3 regions of the Streptomyces sp. NPDC002133 genome follow, and region 1 is predicted to be linked to each of the others. Evidence: riboswitches for the same ligand, from Rfam matches in the RefSeq annotation. Region 1 holds a riboswitch; each other region holds the start of a gene.

Evidence for each region. A riboswitch is a leader RNA that binds a small molecule or an ion and turns the genes downstream of it on or off. The one in region 1 is predicted to bind cyclic di-AMP.
Region 2: linked by a shared signal. The riboswitch ahead of ABT078_RS38950 (M23 family metallopeptidase) and the one ahead of ABT078_RS15760 (transglycosylase family protein) in region 1 are both predicted to bind cyclic di-AMP.
Region 3: linked by a shared signal. The riboswitch ahead of ABT078_RS24705 (M23 family metallopeptidase) and the one ahead of ABT078_RS15760 (transglycosylase family protein) in region 1 are both predicted to bind cyclic di-AMP.

What each region holds. Positions count from the first base shown of each region.
Region 1 covers NZ_JBEOXF010000012.1:107,067-117,519, reverse strand. Annotated here, with positions in the region: gene ABT078_RS15800 (YfhO family protein) at 1-825, opposite strand, end outside; gene ABT078_RS15795 (glycosyltransferase family 2 protein) at 1,040-2,023, shown strand; gene ABT078_RS15790 (GtrA family protein) at 2,020-2,430, shown strand; gene ABT078_RS15785 (SurA N-terminal domain-containing protein) at 2,718-3,371, shown strand; gene ABT078_RS15780 (DUF427 domain-containing protein) at 3,455-4,324, shown strand; gene ABT078_RS15775 (nucleoside triphosphate pyrophosphohydrolase) at 4,334-5,335, shown strand; gene ABT078_RS15770 (cytochrome P450 family protein) at 5,332-6,597, shown strand; gene ABT078_RS15765 (transglycosylase family protein) at 6,747-7,691, shown strand; cyclic di-AMP (ydaO/yuaA leader) riboswitch at 7,951-8,121, shown strand; gene ABT078_RS15760 (transglycosylase family protein) at 8,125-8,787, shown strand; gene eno (phosphopyruvate hydratase) at 9,136-10,422, shown strand.
Region 2 covers NZ_JBEOXF010000082.1:19,124-29,576, forward strand. Annotated here, with positions in the region: gene ABT078_RS38930 (DUF5998 family protein) at 1-90, opposite strand, end outside; gene ABT078_RS38935 (bifunctional acetate--CoA ligase family protein/GNAT family N-acetyltransferase) at 130-3,279, opposite strand; gene ABT078_RS38940 (HPr family phosphocarrier protein) at 3,444-3,725, shown strand; gene ABT078_RS38945 (GntR family transcriptional regulator) at 3,873-4,556, opposite strand; gene ABT078_RS38950 (M23 family metallopeptidase) at 4,742-5,515, opposite strand; cyclic di-AMP (ydaO/yuaA leader) riboswitch at 5,529-5,692, opposite strand; gene ABT078_RS38955 (M16 family metallopeptidase) at 5,901-7,289, opposite strand; gene ABT078_RS38960 (M16 family metallopeptidase) at 7,286-8,632, opposite strand; gene ABT078_RS38965 (DNA gyrase/topoisomerase IV subunit A) at 8,824-10,453, shown strand, end outside.
Region 3 covers NZ_JBEOXF010000028.1:78,094-88,546, reverse strand. Annotated here, with positions in the region: gene ABT078_RS24725 (NsdA family TPR-like regulatory protein) at 1-1,469, shown strand, start outside; gene lhgD (L-2-hydroxyglutarate dehydrogenase) at 1,599-2,828, shown strand; gene trmB (tRNA (guanosine(46)-N7)-methyltransferase TrmB) at 3,095-3,865, shown strand; gene ABT078_RS24710 (PrsW family intramembrane metalloprotease) at 3,951-5,300, shown strand; gene ABT078_RS24705 (M23 family metallopeptidase) at 5,549-6,607, opposite strand; cyclic di-AMP (ydaO/yuaA leader) riboswitch at 6,619-6,754, opposite strand; gene ABT078_RS24700 (PP2C family protein-serine/threonine phosphatase) at 7,005-8,174, opposite strand; gene ABT078_RS24695 (MerR family transcriptional regulator) at 8,495-9,244, opposite strand; tRNA gene ABT078_RS24690 (tRNA-Met) at 9,368-9,441, opposite strand; gene ABT078_RS24685 (DUF5988 family protein) at 9,626-9,826, opposite strand; gene ABT078_RS24680 (FBP domain-containing protein) at 9,881-10,369, opposite strand.

The DNA.
Region 1 (10,453 bases):
AAGCGTACGGGCGAGCACGTCAGCCCACCCCGCGGGCCGGAACTCCGAGGTCATGCCCGGGTAGGCGTGCTTCGAGCCGAGGAAGACGGGCAGCAGTACGGGCGCGGCGAGCGCGATCCCGAGCAGTGCGGTCGCGGCGGCCCTGACCAGCACCCGGAACCGGTCCCGCACCCCCGTCTCCTCGTCCAGGAGCAGCCGGAGGACCACCACCAGTGCGGCGCCGAGCGTCGCCATGTACGCGGTGTAGAAGTTCGCGGTCCACGCCACCGCGACGACGACCGGGCCGAGGACGGGCCGCCGCCCGCGCCGGACCCACTCGCCGACCAGGCAGAGCAGCGGGAAGGCGATCAGCCCGTCGAGCCACATCGTGTTGTACGTCGCCTCGATGACGGACCAGCCGCAGAGCGCGTACGAGGCTGCGAGCACCGCGGCCATCCACCGGAGGCCCGCGCCGCGGTGCAGGGTCAGCAGCAACCAGGCCATGGCGGCCCCGGCCGCCGCCATCTTCAGCACGGTGATCACGTACACCGCGAGGTCGATGTCCTCGCGAGGGAAGAGCCCGACGAGCACGGACAGAGGGCTGGTCAGATAGGTCCCGAGGTCGGGAAGGAAACTGGTGCCGTACCCGGACTGCCAGTTGAGCAGCACCCCGCCGCGGGCCCGGCCGTGCAGCAGGTCCCACAGATGGGCATGGAACGGGACGAACTGATTCCCCAGGTCGTTGACGCTGCGGGTCCTCGGGCCTAAGGGGAAGCTGCGGGCGACGGCGTCACCCACGCACACGGCCACCGCCGTGAGGAGCGCGGCCACGGCGGACGTGCTCACGGAGGCTGCCCGACGAGCGGATGCCCGCCCGGGGTTTGCGTTCGCGCGGCGGCGGGCAACGGTGATCCGCGCGAGGTCCAAGGTCGCCATGATTCTTCGTATATGCCAGGACGGGGCGTGAATTCGGTCCGTGCGGGGCCAGTTCACGTAATGGTCGTCTGTCCGCCATGTGCGGAATCCGCAACGGACATATGACGTCGCCTAAGGTCTTTCCGTGCTGATCTCGATTGTGGTCCCCTGTTTCAACGAAGAGGAGATCATCAACCGCTTCCATGAACACGTGACCAAAGAACTCGCGTCCCTCGACCATGAATTCGAACTGGTCTATGTGGACGACGGAAGTCGCGACCGAACGCTCGCTCTCCTCGAGGAGATCGCCTCGGCCGACTCCCGTACCCGCTACGTCTCCTTCAGCCGGAACTTCGGCAAGGAGGCCGCGATGCTGGCCGGACTCCAGCACGCCTGCGGCGACGCGGTGGTCATCATGGACGCCGATCTCCAGCACCCGCCCGAGCTGGTGCACCGCATGCTCCGCCTCCACGAGGAGGGATTCGACCAGGTCATCGCCCGCCGCACGCGCAAGGGCGACCGGGTCACCCGCACCGTCACGGCGCGCGCCTACTACTGGCTGATCAACCGGCTCGTGGACGTGGAACTCGTCGACGGTGTCGGTGACTTCCGGCTGCTTTCGCGCCGCACGGTCGACGCGATCCTCGGACTCAGCGAGTACAACCGGTTCTCCAAGGGTCTCTTCGCCTGGGTGGGATTCAGCACCACGACCTTCGAGTACGAGAATGCGGTGCGTGAGCAGGGCCGCTCCAAGTGGAGCTTCGGCAAGCTGCTCAATTACGGCCTCGACGGGCTGCTCTCCTTCAACAACAAGCCCCTGCGGGCGGCCGTCTACCTCGGCCTTCTGCTGCTCTCGGTCGCGATGGCGTACGCGACCTGGATCGTCGGCGCCGCGCTGGTCAACGGCGTGGACTCACCCGGCTATGTCACCCTTCTGGTGACGGTGGTCGCGCTCGCCGGCGTCCAGATGGTGATGCTGGGCGTGGTCGGTGAGTACGTCGGCCGTATCTACTACGAGGTGAAGCGCCGCCCGCACTATCTGGTGGCGGCGACCAACGCCGGCCTGCCGAGGCAGCAGCGGAGCAGGGCCGGCCAGGGAGAAGAGCAGGGGGAGCTCGTCCGGCGATGAGGGTTCGGTGGCAGATGTTCCGCTTCGCCCTGGTAGGCGTCGTCAACACGGGTACGTACTACGGCTGTTACCTGCTCCTGCTGACCTGGCTGCCGTACATCGCCGCACACACCCTCGCGTTCGCGCTCAGCATGACGGGCTCGTTCTTCCTGAACTCGTACTTCACCTATCGCACCCGCCCGACGTGGCGGAAGTTCCTCCTCTTCCCGCTCACCAACGCGGCCAATTTCGTGATCACCACCGGTGGCGTCTACCTGCTGGTCGACATCGGCGGCTACAGCGATCGCTGGTCGCCGCTCGTCGCGGCCGCGGCGGCGATCCCGATCACGTTCGCGGTCTCCCGCATGATCATGCTCCGGCCGGAGCCGGCCCGCGGTCCGGGCCCGGAGCGTGCGCCGGTCGGCTGACCCGCGCACCCCTCAGGGGCGCATGCGGCGATCAGGCGTGTCGGGCCCGCCTGTGTCCACGGGCCGTCGCGGACTGCCAGGTCCGGACCGTGACGCACACCCCCACGCCCTCCCGGATCGCCGGCCGAATCAGTGGCACGAAGTAGTGGCCTGCGCCACGCCGACTGCCTACCATCGATCACCGCAGGTCTTTGTGATCCCGCCCGTCGCCCGACCATCACCCCTCAACGAGGCGCTGCGCGCCGCACCTACTGTTCGCACAAACCACCGCACGCCGGGAGGCCCCCTTGCACCGCCGCCGTCGCACTGCGCTCGCCCTGTCCGCCGCGCTCGTCGCAGCGGCCCCCCTGCTGGCCGCCTGCGGCAGCGAGGCGCGGCCAGGCGCCGCGGCCGTGGTCGGCGGGGAGCGGATCGAGGTGGCCGCGCTCCAGTCGCAGGTGAAGGACGTACGGGCGGCCCAGGAGGAATCCCCGGACGCCGCGCAGATGATCAAGAACACCGGGCAGCTGACCCGGGCCAAGCTGCACGCCCTGATCCTGGACCGGGTTCTGGAGACGGCCGCGGACAACGCCGGGGTCACCGTCTCGCGCAAGGAGCTCCAGGACGCGCGCGCCGCGGCCGTCCAGCAGTCCGGGGGCGAGGACCAGCTCGAGGCGATGCTGCTTCAGCAGCGCGGGGTCGCGCCCGGGCAGATCGACGAGGCCGTCCGCGAGGAGGTCCTGCTGACGAAGCTGGCCCAGGCGCTCGGCGCCGACCTGGGCACTCCGCAGGGCCAGCAGAAGGTCGGCGAGGCGCTCACCGCCGCGTCGAAGGCCCTGGACATCGAGGTGAGCCCGCGCTACGGCGCCTGGGACGACGCGAAGATCCAGCTCGGCGAGTACAAGGCCCCGTGGATCACCCAGATCACCAAGGAGCCGGAAGCCGTCCAGGCCGGGGCCTAGCGAGCCGGACTGCGGGCGGCTCCTGATCCCCGTCCCGCTCCGGCCGCGCCCCGCGGCCACGGTGCCGGCAGGAGGAGACGCTCATGACCGCACCACGAGGGAAGCCGGAAGCCGTACCCGTCGTCGTCCGCCGCCGGCCCGATCCGGCCGATCACGTGGTCTGGGAGCCCTGCGAACGCTGGGTCCGCGGGACCAGGGACGGCGTCACCGTCGTCGACAGCCGCCGGCCGCTTCTGGTCTGGGAGCCGGGCCGCCCCGTGCCGCTGTACGCCTTCCCGGCCGAGGACGTGCGGACCGACCTGCTGCGCAGGACCGAACGGCCCGCCTCGGCCAGGCGGCACGCGGGAGCGACCGTCTTCTACGACCTCGTCGTCGGCGACCAGGTCGTCCGGGCCGCGGCCTGGACGTACCCCGGCGAGGAGCTGGCCGGTCACATCGGCTTCGAGTGGTTCGGGCGCGAGGTGCTGGACCACTGGTACGAAGAGGAGGAGGAGATCTTCGTACACCCCCGTGACCCGCACAAGCGGGTGGACGCCCTGCCCAGCACGCGCCATGTTCAGGTCGAGATCGAGGGCACGGTCGTCGCGGACACCCGACGACCGGTACTGCTCTTCGAGACGGGGCTGCCGGTCCGCTACTACTTCGCGCGCGAGGACGTCCGTCTCGATCTGTTCACCGCGACCGGCACGCACACCCGCTGCCCCTACAAGGGCGTGGCGACCGAGTACTGGTCGTGGGCGGGCGGCGGTGATGTACGGCCCGACATCGCCTGGAGTTATCCCGATCCGCTGCCGGCCGTCCATGCCGTCAAGGGCCTGGTCGCCTTCTACAACGAGTTCGTCGACGTCATCGTCGACGGAGAACGCCAGGAACGGCCGGTCACCCTCTTCTCGAAGCCGGCCGCCCTCTCCTCGAAGAGGGGCCCGGACCGGCCTGGGAGCGGAGCGACGTAAGGTCGAGACGTGAACGCTGAAGCCCCCGTCGAGCCCGGCCGTATCGTCCTGATCACCGCCAGCCACCGCGTCGCGCCCGGACTGCTGTCCTGGCCCGCGTGGCAGACGCTGCACGCAGCCGACCGGGTGCTGTGTGCGGACGGCGGCCATCCGCAGCTGCCGTATCTGAGGGAGGCGGGGGTCGGCGTGGAGATCGCCGCGCCCTCCGCCCAGGAGCTCGTCGACGCGTGCGCGGGAGGCCGGACCGTCGTGGTTGTCGCGGCCGGTGAGGGCGATCAGGCCCTCACCGACGGCCTCTCCCGCATGGCGGGCTCCGGCCGGGTCCAGATGCCCGACCTGGAGCTGCTGCCCGGCTCGTACGACCTGCCCGGCGCTCGTCTGCTCGATCTCGTCCAGGTCATGGACCGGATCCGCCGTGAGTGCCCATGGTCCTCGCAGCAGACCCACAAGGGCCTGGCGAAGTACGGCATCGAGGAGGCGTACGAACTCGTCGAGGCCATCGAGGACGGCGACCGCGACGAGCTGCGGGAGGAGCTCGGCGACGTGCTGCTGCAGGTCGTCTTCCACGCGCGCATCGCGCAGGAGGATGCGGACGAGCCGTTCTCGATCGACGACGTGGCCGGGACGATCGTCGACAAGCTCATCCACCGCCACCCGCACGTATTCGGCGACGCGGACGCCGAGAGCCCCGAGGACGTCAAGGCCCACTGGCTGCGCACGAAGGCTGTCGAGAAGCAGCGCGAGTCGGTGACCGACGGCGTCCCGCTCGGCCAGCCCGGCCTCGCCCTGTCCGCGAAGCTGGCGAGCCGCGTCCGGACGGCCGGGCTCGATGTGGAGCTGCCGACCGGCGACGGCGACCGCGGCGACCGCGGCATCGGGTACGAGCTGCTCGCCATGGCCGTTCGGGCCGAGGCCGACGGGCACGACCCGGAGGCCGCGCTGCGGGCTGCGGCACGTGCGTACCGCGACGCGATCCGGGCCGCCGAGGACCGGGCTAACGTCGAGGGGTGAACGACGCCGCACCCGAACCTCCCGAACTCTTCACCTGGGAGTTCGCCACCGATCCCTACCCCGCCTACGCCTGGCTGCGCGAGCACGCGCCCGTGCACAGGACCCGGCTGCCCAGCGGGGTCGAGGCCTGGCTGGTGACCCGGTACGGCGATGCCCGGCAGGCGCTCGCGGACCAGCGGCTCAGCAAGAATCCCGCGCATCACGACGAGCCGGCGCACGCGAAGGGCAAGACGGGCATCCCGGGCGAGCGCAAGGCGGAGCTGATGACGCATCTGCTGAACATCGACCCGCCCGACCACACCCGGCTCCGCCGGCTGGTGTCGAAGGCCTTCACGCCGCGCCGGGTCGCCGAATTCGCGCCGCGCGTACAGGAGCTGACGGGCCGGCTGATCGACACGATCGTCGCGAAACAGGACGGCGCGGCCCAGGGAGAGGCCGACCTCATCCACGAGTTCGCGTTCCCGCTGCCCATCTACGCGATCTGCGACATGCTCGGCGTCCCGCCGGAGGACCAGGACGACTTCCGGGACTGGGCGGGGATGATGATCCGGCACGGCGGCGGGCCGCGCGGCGGGGTCGCACGGTCGGTGAAGAAGATGCGCGGCTATCTGGCCGAGCTGATCCACCGGAAGCGGGAAGCGCCGGGCGACGACCTGATCTCCGGGCTCATCAAGGCCTCCGACCACGGCGAGCACCTCACCGAGAACGAGGCCGCCGCCATGGCCTTCATCCTGCTCTTCGCCGGCTTCGAGACCACGGTCAATCTCATCGGGAACGGTGTGTACGCGCTGCTGCGGCACCCGGAGCAGCGGGCGCGGCTCCAGGCGTCCCTCGCCGCCGGCGACTCCACGCTCCTCGAGACCGGCGTCGAGGAGCTCCTGCGCTTCGACGGTCCCGTGGAGCTGGCCACATGGCGGTTCGCCACCGAGCCGCTGACCCTGGGCGGGCAGGACATCGGCGTCGGCGACCCGGTCCTCGTCGTCCTCGCGGCGGCGGACCGCGACCCGGACCGGTTCCCGGGCCCTGACGTCCTCGACCTTGCGCGCCGGGACAACCAGCACCTCGGGTACGGGCACGGCATCCACTACTGCCTCGGTGCGCCGCTCGCCCGCCTGGAGGGGCAGACCGCGCTGGCGACGCTGCTGACCCGTCTGCCCGACTTGCAACTTGCGGTCGATCCGTCCGAATTGCGGTGGCGTGGGGGGCTCATCATGCGTGGATTGCGCACTCTGCCCGTTCGGTTCACTTCTCAAACGAGCTGACAGATCATCAACTCTGTGACTTTCACGTGATCTCCGCTGCATCGACTTGTGACTGACGTTCGAATGCGGCTACGTTCACCGTCAACGCGGGACTCCTCGGTCCCCTGGGGGCTCACGGGTCCCCTGCAGTCACACGGAAGGTCACGCGCATGCTCTCCGGGAACGGTCGACACCGCCGCCCCCGCCAGGCTCCCGCCCTCGTCGTCGCCGCAGGAGTGACCGGCTCGGCCATCGCCATCCCGCTGCTGGGCGCGGGCTCCGCCACCGCCGCCGACGCCACCACCTGGGACCGCGTCGCGGACTGCGAGAGCGGTGGCATGTGGAGCGCCGATCTCGGCAACGGCTACTACGGCGGACTGCAGCTCTCCCAGGACACGTGGGAGGAGTTCGGTGGCACGGCGTACGCGCCGCGCGCCGACCTCGCCAGCCGTTCGCAGCAGATCGCGGTCGCCGAGAAGGTGCTCGCCGCCCAGGGCCCGTCGGCATGGGCGAGCTGCGCCGTGATCACCGGCCTCGCGATCGACGGCGGCAAGGCAAAGGTCGACCCCGGGCTGACGCCCGGCGTGAACACCAAGGGCGACTCGACGGGCTCGGCGGACGAGGAGGTGGACCCTCCGTCGTTCGGCGACGGGGCCGACGCCTCGACCCCGCCCTCCGCCCCGGCCTCGTCTGCGCCCAGCCGGTCCGGGCAGTCCTCCGGGAAGCCCTCGGGCGGGGCGTCCACCGAGACGTCCGCCACCCCCGAGTCGACGGCGTCCACCCAGGACGTGACCGAGGGCGCCGAGAGCGGCTCCGGCAAGCACCGCGGTTCCGCCGCCGAGGAGCGCGAGGCGGGCAATTCGGGCAATGACCGGGAATCCGGTCGACATGCCTCACGGGATGACGCATCGGCACGAGACGGCGCTGCTGCGGCAGATGGGTACACCGTCCGCCCCGGCGACAACCTGTGGGCGATCGCGGACGCGAACGAGGTGCCCGGCGGCTGGCCCGCTCTGTACGAGGCGAACCAGGAGACCGTCGGCTCCGACCCGGACCTCATCCTCCCTGGCCAGAGTCTCGATCTGGGCCTGAAGGAGAAGCAGTTGAAGAAGTAGTTAGGGTGCTTATGTCCACTTCTGTGCAAGTGAGACATGAGTCTCTTCCGGTCAACTGGCGTGCTGTGGCTGCCAAGTCCGGTCATCCCGCTTCTCACCTGCGAAAACGGACATCTGTCCAGGGTGGGTAAGGGCGATTTCTCCCCGATGTTCGACTTTGAACATCGGGGAGAAGTGCGTTTACGGTCTGAACCGCTCGCCACCGCGGGCCCCGTCGACCGTCACGCCGAATCCTGCCGTCGGTCGAAGGGAACAGTCGTCGCGTCAAGCGCCGTAGGCAGGAGCGGGGGACCCAAGGTAGGTGCCGCGTCCGCCCCATGAGGGACGGTCACGGCTCGGGGTGAAGCCGCGCGCAATGGTCGCGCGTGGCCGGGCAACTCACTTGGCCCGAACCCGACAGCTCACCTCGTAGGCGTCGGTGAGGGGAAACTCCATGCTGCTTTCCGGCAAGGGCACGCACCGCCGCCCGTCCAAGGCGATCCGCCTCGTAACGCTCGCCGGTGTCACGGGTGCCGCGATAGCCGCGCCGCTCGTCGTGACCGGTACGGCGTCCGCCGCCACCGCCTCCGAGTGGGACGCGGTCGCCCAGTGCGAGTCCGGCGGCAACTGGTCCATCAACACGGGCAACGGCTACTACGGCGGTCTGCAGTTCTCGGCCTCCACCTGGGCCGCGTACGGCGGCACGGCGTATGCCGCCTCCGCCGACCAGGCCTCGAAGTCCCAGCAGATCGCGGTCGCCGAGAAGGTCCTCGCCGGCCAGGGCAAGGGCGCGTGGCCGCACTGCGGCGTGGGCCTGTCCAACGCCGCGTACACCGGTGGCGCCGCCGAGGCCGCCCCGAAGCCCGCCGCGCCCAAGTCCGAGACCCCCGCCCCGGCGCCGAAGCGCTCCGAGGCCCCGACCACGCGCTCCGCTCGCGCGGCCGCCCCGGTCAAGAAGGGCGACGGCGAGTACACGGTCAAGGCCGGCGACACACTCAGCGGGATCGCCGGGGCCGAGAACGTCAAGGGCGGCTGGAAGAAGCTGTTCGACCTGAACAAGGACGTCATCGACGACGCGGACGTCATTCACCCCGGCCAGAAGCTCCACCTGAGCTGACGACCCGGCTCCGGGACCGATCCCGGCTCCGGGGCTCCCCGACCCGGACTCCCGGGACGCCCGTAGTCCCCACGCTCCCGTACCCCGGTGGACCCGGTGGACCACCGGACGCACGCACCCCCGCCCCCAGCCACCCCGGCCCGGCGCACCTTCCCCCGTAGGTTCCCCGTAGCCCTGTGGGCAAGGGAGGTGCCGCCAGGCCGGGGTTTCTGTCTGTTTCATTCCCTTTTTCGTCCCACGGGGCGGGCAGCGGCCGGCCGCTGCCCCGGGGCCGGATAGGCTCATGTCGCAAGGCCGAAGCGACCCTGCACCACATGCGTCACATTTAGCGTCACATCCCAGAAGGAGATGCTCGTGCCGTCCATCGACGTCGTCGTAGCCCGGGAAATCCTGGACTCCCGAGGCAACCCCACGGTCGAGGTCGAGGTCGGCCTCGACGACGGCAGCACCGGTCGTGCTGCCGTGCCCTCCGGCGCCTCCACCGGTGCGTTCGAGGCCATTGAGCTCCGTGACGGAGACCAGAACCGCTACCAGGGCAAGGGCGTGGAGAAGGCCGTCCTCGCCGTCATCGAGCAGATCGGCCCCGAGCTCGTCGGGTACGACGCCACCGAGCAGCGCCTGATCGACCAGGCGATGTTCGACCTGGACGCCACCGACAACAAGGCGTCCCTCGGTGCCAACGCCATCCTCGGCGTCTCGCTGGCCGTCGCCCACGCCGCCTCCGAGGCCGCGGACCTCCCCCTCTTCCGCTACCTGGGCGGGCCGAACGCGCACCTCCTGCCGGTGCCGATGATGAACATCCTGAACGGCGGCTCGCACGCCGACTCCAACGTGGACATCCAGGAGTTCATGATCGCCCCGATCGGCGCGGAGTCCTTCTCCGAGGCGCTGCGCTGGGGCACCGAGGTCTACCACACCCTCAAGAAGGTCCTGAAGGAGCGCGGTCTCTCCACCGGTCTCGGTGACGAGGGCGGCTTCGCCCCGAACCTGAAATCGAACCGTGAGGCCCTCGACCTCATCCTCGAGGCCGTCAAGCAGGCCGGTTACGCGCCCGGCAAGGACATCGCCCTCGCGCTCGACGTCGCCGCCTCCGAGTTCTACAAGGACGGCAAGTACCTCTTCGAGGGCAAGGAGCGCTCCGCCGCCGAGATGACCGAGTACTACGAGGAGCTCGTCTCCGCGTACCCGCTCGTGTCGATCGAGGACCCGCTGTTCGAGGACGACTGGGCCGGCTGGAAGGTCATCACCGACAAGCTCGGCGCCAAGGTGCAGCTGGTCGGCGACGACCTGTTCGTCACCAACCCGGAGCGCCTCGCCCGCGGCATCGAGGACGGCGCCGCGAACGCGCTGCTGGTCAAGGTCAACCAGATCGGTTCGCTGACCGAGACCCTGGACGCCGTCGAGCTGGCCCAGCGCAACGGCTTCAAGTGCATGATGTCCCACCGCTCCGGCGAGACCGAGGACGTCACCATCGCCGACCTGGCCGTCGCCACCAACTGCGGCCAGATCAAGACCGGCGCCCCGGCCCGTTCCGAGCGCGTCGCCAAGTACAACCAGCTGCTGCGCATCGAGGAGATCCTCGACGACGCGGCGGTGTACGCGGGCCGCAGCGCCTTCCCGCGCTTCAAGGGCTGACACCCCTGCTTCCGTACGTCCCCGCACCCGG
Region 2 (10,453 bases), on a different contig from region 1:
CTCCACCGCTTCGGCCACGAGAGCCGGGTAGTAGCCGCTGCGCTCGATCGCCGTGCGCAGCCCCTGGGTCGTCGTACCGGTCTTCGCCATGCGCTCCATCCTACGGGGCTGCGGGACCCCGGAGTGCGCTCAGTAACTGGGGAGCGTGCGGGGTCCCAGGTCGGTGCGGGGCGGGGCAGGGGCGAGCCGGACGGTGGCGCCGAGCACGGAGAGGCCGTGCTCGGCGACGACGACCGGTTCGAGGCCGATGTCGACCACCTCCGGGTGGTCGTCGACCAGTCGGGACACGCGGAGCAGCAGCTCCTGGAGGGCGGCGGTGTCGACGGGGGCGGCACCGCGCCAGCCGAAGAGCAGCGGGGCGGTCCGGATGGACCGGATGAGCTCGGCCGCGTCGCGGTCGGTGGCCGGGACGAGGCGGTGGGCCATGTCGCCGAGCAGCTCCGTGGCGGGGCCGGCGAGTCCGAAGGACAGCACGGCGCCGACGGCGGGGTCGATGGCGGCGCGCACGACGGTGTCCACGCCGCGGGGGACCATGGCCTGGACGACGGGCCTGAGCTCTTCGGGCTTGCCGAAGATGTCGGTCAACTCGGCGTATGCCTGGCGCACTTGCTGCTCGTCGGCGAGGTCGAGACGTACGCCGCCGAGGTCGGCGCGGTGACGCAGATGCGGGGCGGTGGTCTTGAGGGCCACGGGGTACCCGAGGCTCTCGGCGGCGTGGGCGGCGGCGTCGGGGGAGGGAGCGGGCAGGGTGGGCAGCACGGGGATCCCGTACCGCCCGAGCAGCTCCCGCGCGTCCTGCTCGCGCAGGGTGACCCCGTGCTCCACCGGCATGTCGCCGAGCAGCCGGCCCACCAGCGCGGCGGCCCCGCCCTCGTCGATGTCCTCGTACTCCGGCACCTTCCCGGGCTCGGCGGCCTCCCGCCGCCACTGCGCGTACCGCACGACCTCGCCGAGCGCCCGCACGGCCCGCTCGGCGGCGGGGAACGCGGGGATCCGCGTCGCGGACACGGGACGCCCCGACGAGGCGTCCGGCCCCCCGGCCCCGGCCTGTGCCGGACCGTGCGCGGCCGGCCGGCCTCCGTCCCCGGCCTCGGTCTCGGTCTCGGTCTCGGTCTCGGTCTCGGTCTCGGTCTCGGTCTCGGTCTCGGCACCACCGTCACCGCTGTGCACCCTGCCGGAGCCCGGGGACGCGGCGCTGCCCGGAAGGCCGGACGCCGCATGGCCGGCGGCAGCAGGACCGCGGCCGCCGGGGCCGCCCGGGGCCGCCGAGTTCGGGCCGAGGGCCGGGCGCAGCCCGCCTGAGGGCGATGCGGGCGAGGGCGCGCCGTCGACGGGAGGCCGAGGGCGCGACCCCGGATCCCGAGTCGGCACAACCGGGTCGGCCGCGGAGGCGCGGCGCTGCGGGCCGGAGCCGGCCGCCGCGGCGAGGGCGTCCGCCAGGCCGCCGAGTTCGACGTGGACGACGAGGACCGGCTTGGCCGGTCCCGTCGCCGCTGCCGCGCGGAGGGCCGTCGCGAGGACCTCACCGTCGCCGGACTCGGTGACCCCGCCGTCGCCCACCCAGGGGATCGCGTTGACGACGACCGCGTCGCACGCGTCGTCCCGCAGGGCCTCGCCGAGCGCCGCCCGGAAGTCGTCCGGTGTCGCCGCCGTCGTCAGGTCGCGCGGCGGCAGCGGGCGCAGCCCCTCCGTCAGGCAGGCGTCGTAGGTGAGGAGGCCGAGGGACTCGGAGTTGCCGAGGATGGCGACGCGCGGCCCCGCCGGCAGCGGCTGTCCCGCGAGCAGCAGGCCCGCGTCGACGAGCTCCGTGACCGTGTCGACGCGGATGACGCCCGCCTGCGCGAGCAGCTCGGACACGGTCGCGTACGGCACCCGCGTCGTCGGCACCGCGTGTCCGGGCGGCGCGCTCCCGCTGTGCCGGGCGCCCTTGACGACCACGACGGGCTTGACCGCCGCGGTACGCCGCGCGAGACGTGTGAACTTCCGCGGGTTCCCGATCGATTCGAGGTACAGCAGGACGACGTCGGTGTCCTGGTCCTCGTACCAGTACTGCAGGAAGTCGTTCCCGGACACGTCCGCCCGGTTCCCCGCCGAGATGAAGGAGGACAGCCCGGCGCCCCGTCGGTGCAGCCCCGACAGCAGCGCTATGCCGATCGCACCCGACTGGGTGAACAGCCCGATCCGGCCGCGCGCCGGCGACTCGGGCGCGAGCGACGCGTTGAGCCGTACAGCCTCCGAGGTGTTGATGATCCCGAAGGCGTTCGGCCCGATGATCCGCATCCCGTACGAACGTGCCTGGCGCACCAGTTCGCGCTGCCGCTCCCGCCCCTCCGCCCCGCTCTCGGCGTATCCCGCGGCCAGCACGACCAGACCCTGCACCCCGTGCTCGCCGCAGTCGGCGACGGTCTCAGGCACCCTTTCGGCCGGTACGGCGACGACGGCGAGATCGACGGGCTCCCCGGTCTCCGCGACGATCTCCGCGACCGAGCGGTACGCGGGGACGCCGTCCAGCTCGCGCACGTCAGGTGCGAGATTCCGGTTCACCGCGTACGCACGCCCGGTGTAGCCGGAGTCGAGCAGATTGCGCAGCACGGTACGGCCCACCCCGCCCGGCGCCCGCCCTGCTCCGATCACCGCCACCGACCTGGGCGCGAGCAGCCGCTGCACGGACCGCGCCTCGGCGCGCTGTTCACGGGCGCGCTGCACGGCGAGCGACTCGGCCGTCGGCTCCAGGTCCAGCGTCAGATGGACGGAGCCTTCCTCGAAGCTGCGCTTCTGTGTGTATCCGGCGTCCGTGAAGACCTTGATCATCTTGTTGTTCGCGGGCAGCACCTCGGCCGCGAACCGCCTGATTCCCCGCTCCCGCGCGACCGCTGCAATGTGCTCGAGGAGCGCGGAGGCGACGCCCCTCCCCTGGTGTGCGTCCTGCACCAGGAAGGCGACCTCCGCCTCGTCGGCGGGCTTGGACGCCGGCCTCCCGTTGGCGTCGATCCGGTCGAAACGGACGGTCGCGATGAACTCGCCGCCCACCGTCGCGGCGAGACCGACCCGGTCCACGTAGTCGTGGTGCGTGAATCGGTGCACGTCCTTCGCGGAGAGCCGGGGGTACGGCGCGAAGAAGCGGTAGTACTTGGACTCGTCCGAGACCTGCTCGTAGAAGCTGACGAGCCGCTCGGCGTCCTCGGTGGTGATGGGCCTGATGCGCGCAGTGCCACCGTCACGCAGCACCACGTCGGCTTCCCAATGGTCGGGGTAGGCGTGATCCGACGGGGTCTGCATGGGGAAAGAGTACGGCTCGGGCACCGGTCGCGAAGCCCGGGAGGCGGGTGCAGTCTGAGGGCACCCGCGCGTGGCCCGGACGCCGGCCGACGGCCGTTGCCGAGCACTGCACCACACATGAGAGACTGGTCTAGACAACCGCTTAGGACTTGAAGGGCACCACCATGGCTGAGCGCCGCGTCACTGTCGGCTGGGCCGAGGGCCTCCACGCCCGCCCCGCTTCCATCTTCGTCCGTGCCGCCACGGCCTCCGGCGTCCCGGTGACGATCGCCAAGGCCGACGGCACCCCCGTCAACGCCGCCTCGATGCTCGCGGTGCTCGGCCTGGGCGCGGAGGGCGGCCAGGAGATCGTCCTCGCCTCGGACGCGGACGGCGCGGACGCCGCGCTCGACCGTCTCGCGAAGCTGGTCGCCGAGGGTCTCGAGGAGCTCCCCGAGACCGTCTGACCGCTGGTCCCGCCCCGGGAAAGGACCTTGCACCCGCCCCGGCAGGGAATGACAAATAAATAGAAACGGCGGAGCCGCAGCAACCGGGAATTTCGGTCAGCGGCTCTGCCACTTTCAAATATCCCCTCTTTGTATACGGCGCTTCTGTTAATTGCGGACGCTCGCCGTGTTTACGGCGTGTTGCGAAGTCCTCACCGTCCCGCGCGTCGTGATGCGCAGCCTGTGCGCCCCCGCCATCCGCTCGGCGTGCATCGCGGTGAGCGCCCGCGCCCGCTCCGCGTCGCCGCGTGACACCGCGTCCACGATCGCACCGTGCTCGGCCCAGGACTCCACCGGCCGAGCGGGCTGCTCGACGGCGTACATCCAGGCGACCTTGTGCCGGAGCTGGGTGAGGAGCGCGATGAGTCCGGGGCTGCCGGAGGCCTGCGCGAGGGTCTCGTGGAACCAGCCTCCGAGCGACCGCAGATCCTCGCCCTGGCCCCGGCGCGCCCGCTCCTGGCCGAGCCTGACCAGGCCGCGCAGCACTTTGAGGTGGGCTTCCGTGCGCCGCTGCGCGGCCCGTGCGGCGCCCAGCGGCTCCAGCAGCATCCGGATCTCCAGCAGGTCGGCGGCCTCCTGCTCGGTGGGCTCGGCGACGCACGCTCCCGCATGTCTGCGGGTGACGACGAAGCCCTCGGACTCCAGGGTCCGCAGCGCTTCGCGCACCGGGACCCGGGAGACGCCGTAGCGGCGTGCCAACTGCTCCTCGGTGAGCCGGCTGCCGCGCTCGAAGACACCGGAGACGATGTCGTCGCGGATCGCCGTGCATACCGAGCGCGCAGGAATGCGCATACCGAACCTCCGCCTTTAATCCGCGCGAAACCCAGTCGAGCGATGTCTGTTCGGTGACTCTATTGCAGCCGGCCGGAATTTCCGATGGCCTGCCGGAATCCATGGATATCTTTTGGCCTGAATACGCCGAAAGCCCCGGCCGGTCGCCATGACCGGGCCGGGGCCCACGGCTGCGGAGGCGGGCGTCAGACGCTCACGCCGTGGCCGCGCAGATACGCGACCGGGTCGATGTCCGAGCCGTAGTCGGGGCTCGTGCGGGCCTCGAAGTGGAGGTGCGGGCCGGACGAGTTGCCGGTGGACCCGGACAGGCCGATCCGCTGGCCCGGGGTGACGGTCTGGCCGACCGAGACGCCGATCGACGACAGGTGGCCGTACTGGGTGTACGTGCCGTCCTTCATCTTGATCACGATGTTGTTGCCGTACGCACCGCCCCAGCCGGCCTCCACGACCGTACCCATGCCGACGGCGACGACCGGAGTGCCGGACGGGGCATGGAAGTCGACGCCGGTGTGGCTGCCGGAGGACCAGACCGAGCCGCCCGCCTGGTAGGCCGTGCTGACGTGGGAGGCGGCGACCGGGAGCGTGTAGGACATCAGGCGCTTGCGCTCGGCCTCGCGGGCGGCGCGCTCCTTGGCCTCGCGGGCCGCCTTGACGCGGGCCTCCGCCTTGCGCTTCGCCTCAGCCTCGGCCTTCGCGCGGGCGGCGGCCAGATCGGCCTCGTACTGCTGGGCCGCGGCCTGGGCGTCGATCTGCTCGGCGAGGGTGGTGCCGGCGGCGACGGCCTGGGTGAGGCCGGTGTCCTCGAAGGACGGGCTTTCCGTGTCGGCGGCGAGCGCCGGGGAGGCGAGGCCTCCGATGACGCCGGTGGTGGCGAGGGCAGCGGCTCCGGCGATGCCCGCGCGCTTGCGCGTCAGCCGGCTCGGACCACGATGCTTCCCGGTGGCACGGGTGAACGCCATGTAGTGGCTGATCCTTTCCTTCCTTCTCGCCTACCGGGTTAGCTGACGGGTTCGGAGCAGGAAGGTCTCCTACGGGCCCCTCCGCACGAGTGCGAAGGCGTCCGATTCACCCCAGGGGACATGTGGGTCCCCGGCTCCCCAGGCTCGCGCCCGACGGGGACTCGGCGATGGCTGTCCGATGCCGCTGGTGCGGCTGGTGCAACCGGCGGACAGCGCAGAAGACGCTAAGCCGGACATCTTTCAATCACCAAACGGACACGGAGATTTGTTGTGCATGCCACAGGCCAGACAGGCAGCCTCTCCAATAAAACGGACATACGGGAGGGCCCCGTTGGCACGATGCCAACGGGGCCCTCCGGGTGCGCCGGAACCGACCGGCGGTCAATCAGCCCGTGACAACAGTCACTTCACCGATGCCCAGCGCCCTGACCGGCTCCTCGATCTCGGCCGCGTCGCCCACGAGGACGGTGACGAGCCTGTCCACCGGGAAGGCGTTGACGACCGCGGCCGTCGCCTCGACCGTGCCGGTGCGGGCCAGGCGCGTGTACAGCTGCGCCTGGTAGTCGTCCGGCAGGTGCTGCTCGACCTGGTCGGCGAGCGTGCCCGCGACCGACGCGGCGGTCTCGTACTTCAGCGGGGCCACACCCACCAGGTTCTGCACGGCGATGTCGCGCTCGGCGTCGGTGAGGCCCTCCGCGGCGAGGGTGCGCAGCACCTTCCAGAGGTCGTCCAGCGCCGGGCCGGTGTGCGGGGTGTCGACGGAGCCGCTGATGGCGAGCGTGGCCGCGCCCGTGCCGTCGGCGGAGGAGCGCAGGACCTGGGCGAAGGCCCGCACGCCGTACGTGTACCCCTTCTCCTCGCGCAGGACGCGGTCGAGACGGGAGGTGAGGGTGCCGCCCAGGCAGTACGTGCCGAGGACCTGGGCCGGCCAGACGCGGTCGTGGCGGTCCGGGCCGATACGGCCGATGAGCAGCTGCGTCTGCACCGCGCCGGGGCGGTCGACGATGACGACGCGGCCCCTGTCGTCGGCGGTGATCGACGGCATGGGACGGCTCTCGGCCGCGCCACCGGTCCAGGCGCCGAGGGTGTCGGCGAGCACGGCATCCACATCGACACCGGTGAGGTCGCCGACGATCACGGCGGTGGCGGACGCGGGCCGGACATGGCCCTCGTAGAAGGCCCGCACGGCCGCGGAGTCGATGCGCTCCACGGTCTCCTCGCTGCCCTGGCGGGGCCGGGACATCCGGGAGGACGCCGGGAAGAGCTGTTTGGACAGCTCCTTGGCGGCGCGGCGGGCCGGGTTGGCGGTCTCGTGCGGGATCTCGTCCAGCCGGTTCCGTACGAGCCGCTCGACCTCGCTGTCGGCGAAGAGCGGCGCACGCAGGGCCTCGGCGAGCAGGCCGAGCGCCTTGAGGAGGCGGGAGACCGGCACCTCGAGGGAGACGCGGACGCCGGGGTGGTCGGCGTGCGAGTCCAGGGTGGCGCCGCAGCGCTCCAGCTCCGCGGCGAACTCCTCCGCAGTGTGCTTGTCGGTGCCCTCGGAGAGCGCCCGGGCCATGATCGTGGCTACACCGTCGAGGCCCTCGGGCTCGGCGTCCAGCGGGGCGACGAGGAAGATCTCGACGGCCACGACCTGCTGGCCGGGGCGGTGGCAGCGCAGGACGGTCAGCCCGTTGTCGAGCACACCGCGCTCGGGGGCGGGGAAGGCCCACGGCCTGGCCTCGCCCGCCTGCGGCTGCGGGTGGAATTCCATGGTCACGGCAGCGTCGGTCACTGGTCCGCCCCCTCCTCGTCGTCGTTGTCCTCGGTGTCCTCGGCGGACTGGACGGGCTCGTACACCAGAACCGCCCGGTTGTCCGGGCGCAGCCGGGCCTGGGCGACGGCCCTGACCTCCTCGGCGGTGACGTCGAGGACCCGCGACACGGCGCTGAGCGCCAGCTGGGGGTCGCCGAACAGCACGGCGTACCGGCAGAGTTCGTCGGCGCGGCCCGCGACCGTACCGAGCCGGTCCAGCCACTCGCGCTCCAGCTGTGCCTGGGCGCGCTCCATCTCCTCGGGCGTCGGGCCCTCGGCGGCGAACCGCTCCAGCTCGTCGTCGACGGCGGACTCGATGTCGGGCACCTCGACCCCGCCGGACGTCTTCACGTCCAGCCAGCCGAGCGAGGGCGCACCGGCGAGCCGCAGCAGGCCGAAGCCCGCGGCGACGGCCGTGCGGTCGTGGCGCACCAGACGGTTGTGCAGCCGGGACGACTCACCGCCGCCGAGGACGGTCAGCGCCAGGTCGGCGGCGTCGCACTCGCGTGTGCCGTCCTGCGGCAAGCGGTAGGCGGCCATCAGGGCGCGGGCCGGAACCTCCTCCTCCACGACCTCGCGCAGCTGCTCGCCGATGATGTCGGGCAGGGTGCCGTCACGCGGCGGCTGCTTGCCGTCGTGCATCGGGATGGAGCCGAAGTACTTCTCGATCCAGGCGAGGGTCTGCTCCGGGTCGATGTCGCCGACGACCGACAGCACCGCGTTGTTCGGCGCGTAGTACGTCCGGAAGAAGCTCCGCGCGTCCTCCAGCGTCGCGGCGTCCAGGTCGGCCATCGAGCCGATCGGGGTGTGGTGGTAGGGGTGTCCGTCCGGGTAGGCGAGGGCGGTCAGCTTCTCGAAGGCCGTACCGTACGGAACGTTGTCGTAGCGCTGGCGGCGCTCGTTCTTGACGACGTCCCGCTGGTTCTCCATGGACTCGTCGTCGAGCGCGGCGAGCAGCGAGCCCATGCGGTCGGCCTCCAGCCAGAGCGCGAGCTCCAGCTGGTGGGCGGGCATGGTCTCGAAGTAGTTGGTGCGCTCGAAGCTGGTGGTGCCGTTGAGCGAGCCGCCGGCTCCCTGGACCAGCTCGAAGTGTCCGTTTCCCGGCACCTGCGCGGAGCCCTGGAACATCAGGTGCTCGAAGAGGTGAGCCAGGCCCGTACGCCCCTTGACCTCGTGGCGCGAGCCGACGTCGTACCAGAGGCAGACCGCGGCGACCGGGGTCAGGTGGTCCTCGGAGAGCACCACGCGCAGACCGTTGGCCAGGCGGTGCTCGGTTGCTGTCAGGCCGCCGGAGCCGGCCTGGGCTGTGGCCGTGTGACCCATGGGCATGTGGTCCCTTCGATCGCGTTGCTGGATGTCCTGCCACTGTATGCAAGCGCGTCGGGACCTGGCGAAGTTCCCGCAGCTTCCACCCGGTGTTCCGGGTCGCGGTCCGCGCTGTCGGTGGGACGGTCCACAATGGTCGGCGTCAGATCACATTCATGGTTCATGTTGGTGAAGGAGCCGCAGCAGCGATGGCCCGCCGCAGCACGAAGACGCCGCCGCCCGACGACTTCGAGGAGAGGATCCTCGACATCGACGTCGTCGACGAGATGCAGGGCTCCTTCCTCGAGTACGCGTACTCGGTGATCTACTCCCGGGCCCTGCCGGACGCCCGGGACGGAATGAAGCCCGTGCACCGCCGGATCGTGTATCAGATGAACGAGATGGGCCTGCGCCCCGACCGCGGCTACGTGAAGTGCGCCCGCGTCGTCGGCGAGGTCATGGGCAAGCTCCACCCGCACGGCGACGCGTCGATCTACGACGCGCTGGTGCGTATGGCGCAGCCCTTCTCGATGCGGGTGCCGCTGGTCGACGGCCATGGCAACTTCGGCTCGCTGGGCAATGACGACCCTCCGGCCGCGATGCGTTACACCGAGTGCCGGATGGCCGACGCGACGAGCCTGATGACCGAGTCGATCGACGAGGACACCGTCGATTTCGCGCCGAACTACGACGGGCAGGAGCGGGAGCCGGTCGCCCTGCCGGCGGCCTTCCCGAATCTGCTGGTCAACGGCGCGTCCGGCATCGCGGTGGGCATGGCGACGAACATGCCGCCGCACAATCTGGGCGAGGTCATCGCCGCCGCCCGCCATCTGATCAGGCACCCGGGCGCCGATCTCGAAACCCTGATGCGGTACGTGCCGGGTCCCGACCTGCCGACCGGTGGCCGGATCGTGGGTCTGTCCGGAATCAAGGACGCGTACGAGACGGGCCGCGGCACCTTCAAGATCCGCGCCACGGTGACCGTGGACGACGTGACGGCGCGCCGCAAGGGGCTCGTCGTCACCGAGCTGCCCTTCACCGTCGGCCCGGAGAAGGTGATCGCGAAGATCAAGGACCTCGTCGGCCAGAAGAAGCTCCAGGGCATCGCCGACGTCAAGGACCTCACGGACCGTGAGCACGGACTGCGCCTGGTCATCGAGATCAAGAACGGCTTCATCCCCGAGGCCGTCCTGGCGCAGCTGTACAAGCTGACGCCGATGGAGGAGTCCTTCGGCATCAACAACGTGGCGCTGGTCGACGGCCAGCCGCTGACGCTGGGTCTCAAGGAGCTGCTCGAGGTCTACCTCGACCACCGCTTCGACGTCGTCCGCCGCCGCAGCGAGTTCCGGCGCCGCAAGAAGAGCGACCGGCTGCATCTCGTCGAGGGCCTGCTCGTGGCGCTCCTCGACATCGACGAGGTCATCCGCCTCATCCGCTCCAGTGACAACTCGGCGCAGGCGAAGGAGCGCCTCATCGCGCACTTCTCGCTCAGCGAGATCCAGACGCAGTACATCCTGGACACCCCGCTGCGCCGGCTCACCAGGTTCGACCGTATCGAGCTGGAGAGCGAGCGCGACAGGCTGACCGCGGAGATCGCGGAGCTCACCCGGATCCTGGAGTCGGACGCGGAGCTGCGCAAGCTCGTCTCGTCCGAACTGGCCGCGGTGGCGAAGAAGTTCGGCACCGAGCGGCGCACGGTGCTGCTGGAGTCCGCGGGCACGCCCGTTGCCGCCGAGTCGCTGCAGGTCGCGGACGACCCGTGCCGGGTGCTGCTGTCCTCGACAGGGCTGCTGGCACGGACGGTCACCGGTGAGCCGCTGCCGGAGGACGGCGGCAGGC
Region 3 (10,453 bases), on a different contig from region 1:
GCGGGCCGAACGACAAACTCGGCACCGTTCTCGCCCTCGCGGGAATCAGCAACGCCGGCCTCGCCCGGCGGGTCAACGACCTCGGGTCGCAGCGGGGTCTGACCCTTCGTTACGACAAGACGTCGGTGGCCAGGTGGGTCTCCAAGGGCATGGTGCCGCAGGGCGCCGCGCCCCATCTCATCGCCGCCGCCATCGGGCAGAAGCTGGGCCGCCCCGTGCCCCTGCACGAGATCGGACTCGCGGACGCCGACCCGGCCCCGGAGGTCGGGCTCGCCTTCCCGCGCGACGTGGGCGAGGCGGTGAAGTCGGCCACCGAGCTGTACCGGCTGGATCTGGCCGGGCGGCGGGCGGGCGGCGGCGGGATCTGGCAGTCGCTGGCAGGCTCGTTCGCGGTGAGCGCGTACGCGACGCCCGCGTCCCGCTGGCTGATCACCCCCGCGGATCCTTCGGTGGAGCGGAACGCGGACCGCGCGGGCGAACGGTCGACGGAGCATTCCGCGGACGGAGGTTCCGACGTTCCGGCCGCAGAGGGCACGTCCGAGGACGGCCACGTCCGCGTCGGCCACACCGATGTCGCCAAGCTGCGCGAGGCAGCTGAGGACGCGCGCCGCTGGGACTCCAAGTACGGCGGCGGGGACTGGCGTTCGTCCATGGTTCCCGAGTGCTTACGCGTCGACGCGGCGCCGCTGCTCCTCGGTTCGTACTCGGACGAGGTCGGCCGCGCGCTGTTCGGGGCGACCGCGGAGCTCACACGGCTGGCCGGCTGGATGGCCTTCGACACGGGCCAGCAGGAGGCGGCGCAGCGGTACTACATCCAGGCGCTGCGCCTCGCCCGCGCCGCCGCCGACGTCCCCCTCGGCGGGTACGTCCTCGCGTCGATGTCGCTGCAGGCGACGTACCGGGGCTTCGCCGACGAGGGGGTGGACCTCGCCCAGGCGGCCGCGGAACGCAACCGAGGACTCGCCACCGCCCGCACGATGAGCTTCTTCCGCCTCGTGGAGGCCCGGGCGCATGCAAAGGCGGGCGACGCGGCCACGGCCGGTGCGGCGCTGAAGGCCGCGGAGGCCTGGCTCGAGCGGGCCCGCGACGGCGACCCCGACCCGTCCTGGCTGGGCTTCTACTCGTACGACCGGTTCGCCGCCGACGCCGCCGAGTGCTACCGCGACCTGAAGGCCCCCCGCCAGGTCCGCCGCTTCACCGAGCAGGCGCTGTCCCGGCCGACGGAGGAGTTCGTACGGTCGCACGGGCTGCGGCTCGTCGTGAGCGCCGTGGCCGAGCTGGAGTCGGGGAACCTGGACGCGGCGTGCGCGGCGGGGACGCGGGCGGTGGAGGTCGCGGGCCGCATCTCGTCCGCGCGTACGACGGAGTACGTACGGGACCTGCTGCACCGACTGGAGCCGTACGGCGACGAGCCGCGCGTGGCGGAGCTGCGGGAGCGGGCACGGCCGCTGCTGATGGCCCCTGCGTAGGCCGTACCCCCGGTACGGGCCCGGCTGTAGCCGGTACGGGCCAGCCGTACCCGATCCGTGTGGCGTGTCCCACCTGGTTTAACGCGATTGTCACTGGGCCAGTGCACTATCGGGGGCGGGAGGAGTGTCATGACGGCGGCATACGACTGCGACGTGCTGGTGATCGGCGGCGGGATCATCGGTCTGTCGACGGCGTACGCCCTGACGCGCGCCGCGCCCGGCACCTCCGTCGTGGTGCTGGAGAAGGAGTCCGGCCCCGCACGCCACCAGACCGGGCGGAACAGCGGGGTGATCCACAGCGGGATCTACTACCGGCCGGGGTCGCTGAAGGCGCGGTTCGCCGTGCGGGGCGCGGCGGAGATGGTCAAGTTCTGCGCGGAGTACGGAATTCCGTACGAGGTCACCGGAAAGCTGATCGTCGCCACCGGGCGCGAGGAGCTGCCGCGGCTGCACGCCCTCGTGCAGCGCGGCAGGGAGAACGGGATTCCGGTGCGCGAGCTGGGCCCCGCGCAGATCTCGGAGTACGAGCCGCAGGTGCAGGGCGTCGCGGCGATCCATGTCGGGACGACCGGGGTGTGCGACTTCGGCGCGGTCGCGGCGCAGCTCGCGGAGACCTCGGGCGCCTCGGGCACGGAGGTCCTCTACGGCGAGCAGGTCCGGGCCGTCGACCGGCGCCCGTGGGGTGTCGCGGTCCGTACGTCCTCCGGGGGTCCCCGCGCCGAAGGCAGGGGGAGGATCGTCCGGGCACGGGTCCTGGTGAACTGCGCGGGGCTGCACTGCGACGAGGTCGCGCGGCTCACGGGCGACGAGCCCGGCATGCGGATCGTCCCCTTCCGGGGGGAGTACTACGAGCTGAGTCGCCCCGAGCTCGTGCGCGGGCTGGTGTATCCGGTGCCCGACCCCGCGTTCCCCTTCCTCGGTGTGCACCTCACCCGGGGCATCGAGGGCGCTGTCCACGTCGGTCCGAACGCGGTGCCGGCGCTCGCCCGCGAGGGATACGGCTGGTCGACGCTCCACCCGCGCGAGCTCGCGGCGACGCTGAGCTGGCCCGGGTCCTGGCGGATCGCCCGCCGCCACTGGCGGTACGGCGCGGGCGAGCTGCACCGCTCGCTGTCGAAGCGCGCGTTCGCGGAGGCGGTGCAGCGGCTGCTGCCCGCGGTGACGGAGGACGACCTGCGGCCGGTGGCGGCGGGGGTGCGGGCGCAGGCGGTGCTGCGGGACGGGACCCTTGTGGACGACTTCCTCATCAAGGAGGCCCCTCGCACGGTCCACGTCCTGAACGCACCGTCCCCGGCGGCGACGGCATCGCTCCCGATCGGCCGCGAGGTGGCAAGGCGGGCGCTGGCACACCTGGCGTGAGGCGCTGCCTCTGATCATTCTGATCATGCGGACCAGGGCCCCGCCCGTGCCCTGACCGCGGCCGTGCGACGCCTGCCTGCCCGCTACCGTCCGTACAGCCCGGGTGTCCGTCATCGGACGACTCGGAACGAGCCTGTCCGTCATCGGACGACTCCGGACGAGCCTGTCCGTCATCGGACGACTCCGGACGAGCCCCGCCTGCCGCGGGGCACCAGGGCGGAGAGAAGCCCGCCGCAGGCACACACCACCCGCCGTACAATCGGGGCATTGTGTCTGAGTTCGAGAACGTCACCACCAAGGGTCCCCGCCCGAAGGGCGAGCCGCGGTTCCCGGGCGGGCCCGCCGCCGATCCGGCCGGGTCGCACCACGAGCGCCGGATCCGCAGCTTCCAGCCGCGCCGGAGCCGGGTGACCGCCGGCCAGGGCGAGGCGCTTCTGCGGCTGTGGCCCACCTGGGGGCTGGACATCGACGGGCTGCGGACCCTCGATCTCGCCGAGATGTTCGACGGACTGCCGGTCGTCCTGGAGATCGGCTTCGGGATGGGCGAGGCGACCGCCCAGATGGCCGCCGCCGACCCCGGTACCGGCATCCTCGCGGTCGACGTGCACACGCCGGGCCAGGGCAATCTCCTCGGGCTCGCGGACCGCGCGGGCCTCACCAACGTCCGTGTGGCCAACGGTGACGCGATCATCCTGCTCCGCGAGATGCTCACCCCGGACGCGCTCGACGGGCTCCGCGTGTACTTCCCGGACCCGTGGCCGAAGAAGCGCCATCACAAGCGCCGGCTGATCCAGCCCGAGTTCCTCACGCTCGCCGCGAGCCGGATGAAGCCGGGCGCGGTACTGCACTGCGCGACCGACTGGGAGCCGTACGCCGAGCAGATGCTCGAGGTCCTCTCCGCACACCCCGGCTTCGAGAACACCCAGGCGGACGGCGGATACGCGCCCCGCCCCGCCTTCCGGCCACTGACCCGGTTCGAGGGGCAGGGCCTGAACAAGGGGCATGTGGTGCACGACCTGCTGTTCCGCCGCAGGTAGCACCCCGGGCGCCGCCCGACCCGCCGGGCAAGTCCGTCGCGTAACCCCGTCGCGCACTGTCAGTGCCCCTGGTTAGGGTCGTCGCGTGTCCGACTGGTCCCCGCAGCCGCAACCGGCCGCGCCGCACCCCGCCGTCCCGGCGTGCGACGAACAGCCCCTGTTCGACGCAGTGCCGGCGCGTGCGCAGTGGCGCTACCGGCCGAGCCGCGCCCTCTGGCGGAGCAAGGCCCTGCGGGCCGGGGCCCTGGTCACCCTGCTCGGCCTCTCCGGCCTGGTCATCCTCGCGCTCGTGCGCGAGCAGACCGGCACCGAGGGCTTTCTGGTGGGCCTCGGCCTCGCCGTGCTGCCGGTCCCGCTGCTGATGGCGGCGTTCCGCTGGCTGGACCGCGTCGAGCCGGGCCCGTGGCGGAACCTCATCTTCGCCTTTGCCTGGGGGGCCTGCGCCGCCGCGCTCGTGGCGATCATCGCGAACTCGTTCGCGACCCAGTGGATAGCGACCGCGACGGCCGATCCGACATCAGCGGACACGATCGGCGCGACCGTCATCGCCCCGATCGTGGAGGAGAGCGCCAAGGCGGCCGCCGTCCTGCTCGTCTTCCTCTTCCGGCGCCGGGACTTCACGGGGATCGTCGACGGGGTCGTCGTGGCCGGATTCACCGCGACCGGCTTCGCCTTCACCGAGAACATCCTCTATCTCGGCAACGCGTTCGGCGAGGACCAGGAGTTCGGCCACTCAGGCTTCGCGTCCGTCACCGCGGCGACCTTCTTCGTACGGATCGTGATGTCGCCGTTCGCCCATCCGCTCTTCACCGTGCTGACCGGCATCGGCTTCGGCTTCGCGGCGATCACGGCACGGCGGCGGAGGTTCCGCAGGACCGCGCTGCCGCTGCTCGGCCTTGCGCTGGCGATGGGCATGCATGCGCTGTGGAACGGCTCGGGGGTGTTCGGCCCGTGGGGTTTCTACGCGGTGTACGCGGCGTTCATGGTCCCGGCCTTCGGGCTGCTGACCTGGCTGGCGGTCTGGACCCGGCAGCGTGAGCTCCGCACCGTCGCGGCCCAGCTCCCCGCGTACGCCGCGGCGGGCTGGCTCTCCCCCGCCGAGCCGCTCGCCCTGTCCTCCATGCGGGCGCGCACGATGGCCCGCGACATGGCGGGCCGCACCCACGGCCCCGCGGCCGCCCGCGCCGTGTCCGAGTACGAGGCCTTCGCGACCTCCCTCGCGTTCCTGCGCCACCGCGCCCACCGAGGCACGGCGGGCCCGGACTTCGTCGCCCGCGAGCAGGAACTGCTCCACCACCTCTGGCAGCGCAAGCACATCGCGTCCCCGGCCCTGACGTACGCCGCCCAGGCGTCGGGCAGGGTCTTGCTTCCGGCTCCGGCCCCGGCTCCGGCGCCGTACCGGGACTACGGGGGCTACAACCCGTACCGGGGATAGGCCGACAGCCCTGACGTCGGGGGGGTGCCGCCAGGGCTGCCGGGGTCGTACGAGCGCGAGGAAACGCCCGGAACGGACGCCCGGAATCGGGCGAAGCGATATGAGCGTGAAAAGCGACGTGCAGCGTGATCGTGGACGCGAACGCCAACGTCGGGAGTCGTACGACGCATCGGGGCATCGGGGCTTCGGCGCATCACGAACCGCCGAAGCACCGAAGCATCAAGCCGCCGAACCGCCGAAGCGGTGAGTCAGATGCTCAGGCCCTTGTCGCGCAGCCACGCCGACGGGTCGATCCCGGTGCCGCCCGCGGTGTGCACCTCGAGGTGCAGATGCGGTCCGGTGACATTGCCGGTCGCGCCGACACGGCCGATCGTCTCGCCGGTGGTGACCGTCTGTCCGGCGGACACGGTCATCGAGGACAGATGCGCGTACCAGATCTCGGTGCCGTCCTCGAGCTCCAGCACCACGCGGTAGCCGTAGGATCCGGACCAGCCCGCCGACTTGACGGTGCCTCCGTGCACGGCCTTCGCCGGCGTACCCGTGGGCGCCGCGAAGTCGAGGCCGGTGTGGTAGCCGGAGGACCACATCGAGCCGGCCTGGCCGAAGGTCGAGGTGATCGTGTAAGAGGACGTCGGCAGGGAGTAGCTCGCGGCGAGCTTGGCGAGCCGCTCGGCCTCCGCCTTGCGCGCCGCCTCCTCCTCGGCCAGCCGCTTCGCCTCCGCGGCCGCGGCCTCGGCCTCGGTCTGCTGGGCCTTCGCCTCGGCGGCCGCCTTCTCGGCGGCGGCCTTCTCCGCGGCGGCCTTCGCCTCGGCGTCGGCCTCGGCCTGCTGCTGCTCGGCCTGCTGGAGGATGCGGGCGCGAAGCGCCTCGCCCGCGCCGGCCGCGTTCTCCCCGCCGTCCGTGGCCGACGCCGTGTCGGCGACGGAGAGCGCGGTGAGCGGCGCCGCGTTCCCGTTGCCGTCCTGCTCGTCGGACCCGTCCGACATCAGGGAGCCCACGCCCGGCAGCGACTTGGCGTCCGGGAGGTTGTCCGTGATGGTGTCGGGCAGGGATATGGAGACGGCGGGCTTGTCCTGCGCGGTGGCCATGCCGCCGGCGCCGACCGCGGCGATGACGCCGACCCCGAGGACGGTGGAGCTCCGGGCGAGCCCGTTGCGCTGCTTGACGACGCGGTGCCTGCCTCGGACCGGGCGGACGGACTCCTCGGTCGGGTTCCACTCCTCCGCGCCGGCCGTGGGGACCCACTCGCCGGCGGGGAACCATTCGGTGGTGGGAGGCTCTTGGAGGGCAGGCTCGTTGGACGCCACGGAGGCGTGCTCCTTTCCTTCCTTCTCGCCTACCGGGTTAGCTGACGGGTTCGGAGCAGGAAGGTCTCCTACGAGCACCATAAAGTGCCCGATTCACCCCAATTGGTGGTTCCCCGGTTCCCTTGCGGAATTCGGCGCGTGCGCGCGGTGCCGTCTCTTGCGACGGCTGGGACGACCGCGCTGCGTTATCGAACGTTAATAGACACCGGGGCGGTATTCCAAGCCGTTCCCACTGATCGTTAACGACTTTGGCCTGGACTTTCCGGGCACAAGAGGGGGGAAACGGGCGAGTTGACCTCCCCTCACCTACCCCCCAGTTTCTGACGGTGCATCAAATGTTATGCGGAGGGCTTCCTTTCGATCACGCTCCGTCGCGACAGGAGGAGCCGTGGGCGATTCAGGGAACCACCGGCATCGTGCGGCGCCGCTCCGGCTGCCGCTCCCCCGGTCGGCTGACCGCCAGCAGCGCCATGTCGTCCGTCGACCCGTCGTTCGTGTGCCGCTGCACGTCGGCGACGACCGCGTCCAGCAGTTCCTCGGGGCCGGGGAAGATTCGACCGCTCAGCCGTTCGCGTGGGTCGTAGAAGGTGCCGTGCTCGTCACGCGCCTCGGACAGCCCGTCCGTGTAGAGCAGCAGCGTGGCCCCGGCCGGGAGCGCCGCCTCGTCCACCCGGTCCGGCCAGGTGCCGACATCGCCCATGCCGAGGGGCAGCGCGGGCTCGCTCGGCTCCAGCACGTCCAGCACGCCGTCCGCGTGCAGCACGAGCGGCGGCGGATGGCCCCGGTTGACCACCCGCACCCGTCCGACGCCGCGCGGGATCTCGGCGAGCAGGGCCGTGGTGAACCCCTCGAACACGTCGGGCTCCGAGCGCCGCGTGCCACCTCTCTTCAGCGCCCGCTCCAGCCGCTGCGCAACCCCCTCCAGGGTGGGCTCCTGCTCGGCCGCCTCCCGGAACGCACCGAGCACGACGGCCACCTCCTCGACCGCGTTCAGCCCTTTCCCCCGTACGTCCCCGACCACCAGCCGCACCCCGTACGGAGTGTCCTGCACGGCGAACAGGTCGCCGCCGATGAACGCGTCCGCCTGCGCCGCCTCGTACCGCGCGGCGATCTGCAGATCGCCGATCCGCGCGGCGGGCGAGGGCAGCACGGCCCGCTGGGCGGCCTCCGCGACGACGCGCGCGGAGGCGAGTCGCGCGCTGCCGCGACGTACGACCTGGTTGATGAAGAGGGCCATCACGGCGACGGTGAGCACGGTCAGCATCTCGGTCACCGACGGGATCTCGGTGAACGTGCCGTTGTACACCTGCAGCCCCGCTTCCGCCGCGAGGGCGCCGACGCCGACCAGCAGGGTGTACAGCGGGGAGAAGAAGGGCGCGGCCACCAGCGGAGATGCGGCGAAGAGCGGCGATGCGGTGTACGACGCCGGGGTGGCCACATCGAAGAAAATCCCGCCCACGATCAGCAGCACGGGCAGCACCTGGGCGATCCGGCGGCCGCCGTCCCGGCGCGGCGCGGCGCCGTCATCGCCGATGCCGTCGTCGCTGTCGCCTGTTCGCTGCCCCACCGATGGTCTCCTGCCCGGTCCGCCCACGGTGCGGACCTACCGTGCCCCACCCAGGCTGGCCGGAGCCGCGCAGCGCAGCGAATCGCCGTCGGCCAACCGGGCTAGCTCCCGGGTCTGCGTCCGGTGCCACGTCGACCGATCGGGCGGTCCGGGCCGCCGGTCACCAGGGGGCCCTCCTGGTGACCTCGGGAACAACGGGTCTCGGTCGGGCGCGGTCGTCGTCCGCCGTCACCCGTCGTGGCCCGCTGTGGCCCTTCGCGGGCCTCCGTGGGCCGTCGTGGGCCGTCGTGGGCCTCCGCGGCAGCCCGCGCCGGTCGTTGTCAGTCGTCGCCGAGGTTGCGCTCCGCGTACACCTTGATCGCGTCGCGAACGAACGCCGCCGCGCCCTCGCCGTGCCGGTCGTAGTTCGCCGCGAAGCGCGGGTCGGCGACGTACATCTCGCCGAGCCCGATGACGTACGACTTCGTCGGCGTGACCGTCACCGACAGCCACTCGACATGCCGCTGCGCGATCGCCTGCACCTCGTCGCTGTCCGCTGCGAGCCCGTCCTTGAGCGCCTGGCCGAAGTCACGGGCGATCCCGGCCTGCCGGTCCTGGAAGGCCTGCTTCTCCTGGGCGCTGAGCGAACGCCACCAGCGGTCGCCCCTCTCGTATGCATCCCGGCCCCAGCGCTCGGTGACCTCCTCCTCGTACTGGGTGTGGTCGAAGCCGTCGAAGACTTCTTCCGCCATGAGTTCCTCTCCTCTCTCCGTGCGGTCGAGAGTGGTCCGCACCGAGGCGATCTGCCGCCCGATGCGCTCCCGCTCCTGCTCCAGCAACCTCAGATGGGTGCGCAGGGCGGCGGCCGTGTCCCGCTGTCCTTCCAGGACCTGCGCGATCGCCGGCAGCCCGAGCCCCAGCTCGCGGAGCAGCAGAATGCGCTGCAGCCGGATCAGGGCGTCCTGGTCGTAGTAGCGGTAGCCGTTGCTGCCGATTCGGCTCGGCACGAGCAGCCCCAGCTCCCCGTAGTGCCTGAGCGTGCGGCTCGTCGTACCGGCTTTCCTGGCGATTTCCTGGATCGACCACTCCATGCCCTTCACGCTAGAACTTGACGTTGCGTAAAGGTCAAGCGGCGAGCGGGCTGGGCCCGGCGCGGCCGGACCCAGACGCACCGAAGGCCCGGATCCATCAGGATCCGGGCCTTCGGCCTTGAGTAGCGGGGACAGGATTTGAACCTGCGACCTCTGGGTTATGAGCCCAGCGAGCTACCGAGCTGCTCCACCCCGCGTCGGTGAACACCACCTTACGCCATCAGGAGCAAGATCCACTCCATTTACGGTCGCGGGGTGCCGCGGGCGGCTCCTGTGCGGCTGCCGGGCAGTTCCGGACGACCCCCATCACACCGGCAGGGCCCGGCCTGTACCGGGCGTCCGACCGGGTCCCTCACGTCCACGTCCCGCGGGCCGCGGGGCCTACTCGGCGACTTCCGTGCGCTCCCACCATTCGTACACGGGCAGCCGCCCCTCCGGGCTGTCCTCATGGCGCGACGTGACCTTGAAGTGCTCGTACCCGCCGCGGTGCGGAATCTTCAGCTCCTGTCCGGGAGGGGTGATCGGCACGATCTGTCCTGACAGATCCTCCGGGCCACCCTCCAGGAGTGCCTTGCTAGTCATAAGTCCAGTTTTCCCGCGACTGGCACCCGATGCACCTTGTCGGATCACGTCGGGTCACAGCCGATCGAGGAACGCATGGAGATTCCCCCTGGTGCGCTCGATCTGCTCCTCCACCGTGAGCGACTCCTGGAGGCGCCCGCCGGGCACCGACTGCTTCTTGCTGCGTACGTAGAGGGAGCAGTCGAGGTCGGTGCACATGTAGATGCCGACGGAGTTCCCGTCGCGGCCCGCCTGGCCGGTCCTGCGGGCGGTCATGAGCGAGACGCCGCCTCCCGGGTGGGTCGTCAGACACAGGGAGCACATGCTGCGGTGCAGATAGCCGCGCTGCCGGGACGGGAAGCGCAGGGACACCCCGACGATTCGGCCGTCCCGCTCGGCGACGACATAGCTCCGGTCGGGCGCGGCGGGATCACGCCACCCCAGGAAGTCGAGGTCGTCCCAGGGCTGCTCGGCGAGATCGCGCGGGACGGCCAGCCGCTTGGCCTCACCCTTCGAGCAGTTGACGAACGATGCGCGGATGTCCTGTTCGGTCAGTGCCTTCATGCCTCCGACGCTAAGCTTCCCTAAAGGCATTAGGCAAATAATTAATGCGTCTAGGCACAGACAGCGCCCGCTCCTCATGTCGGC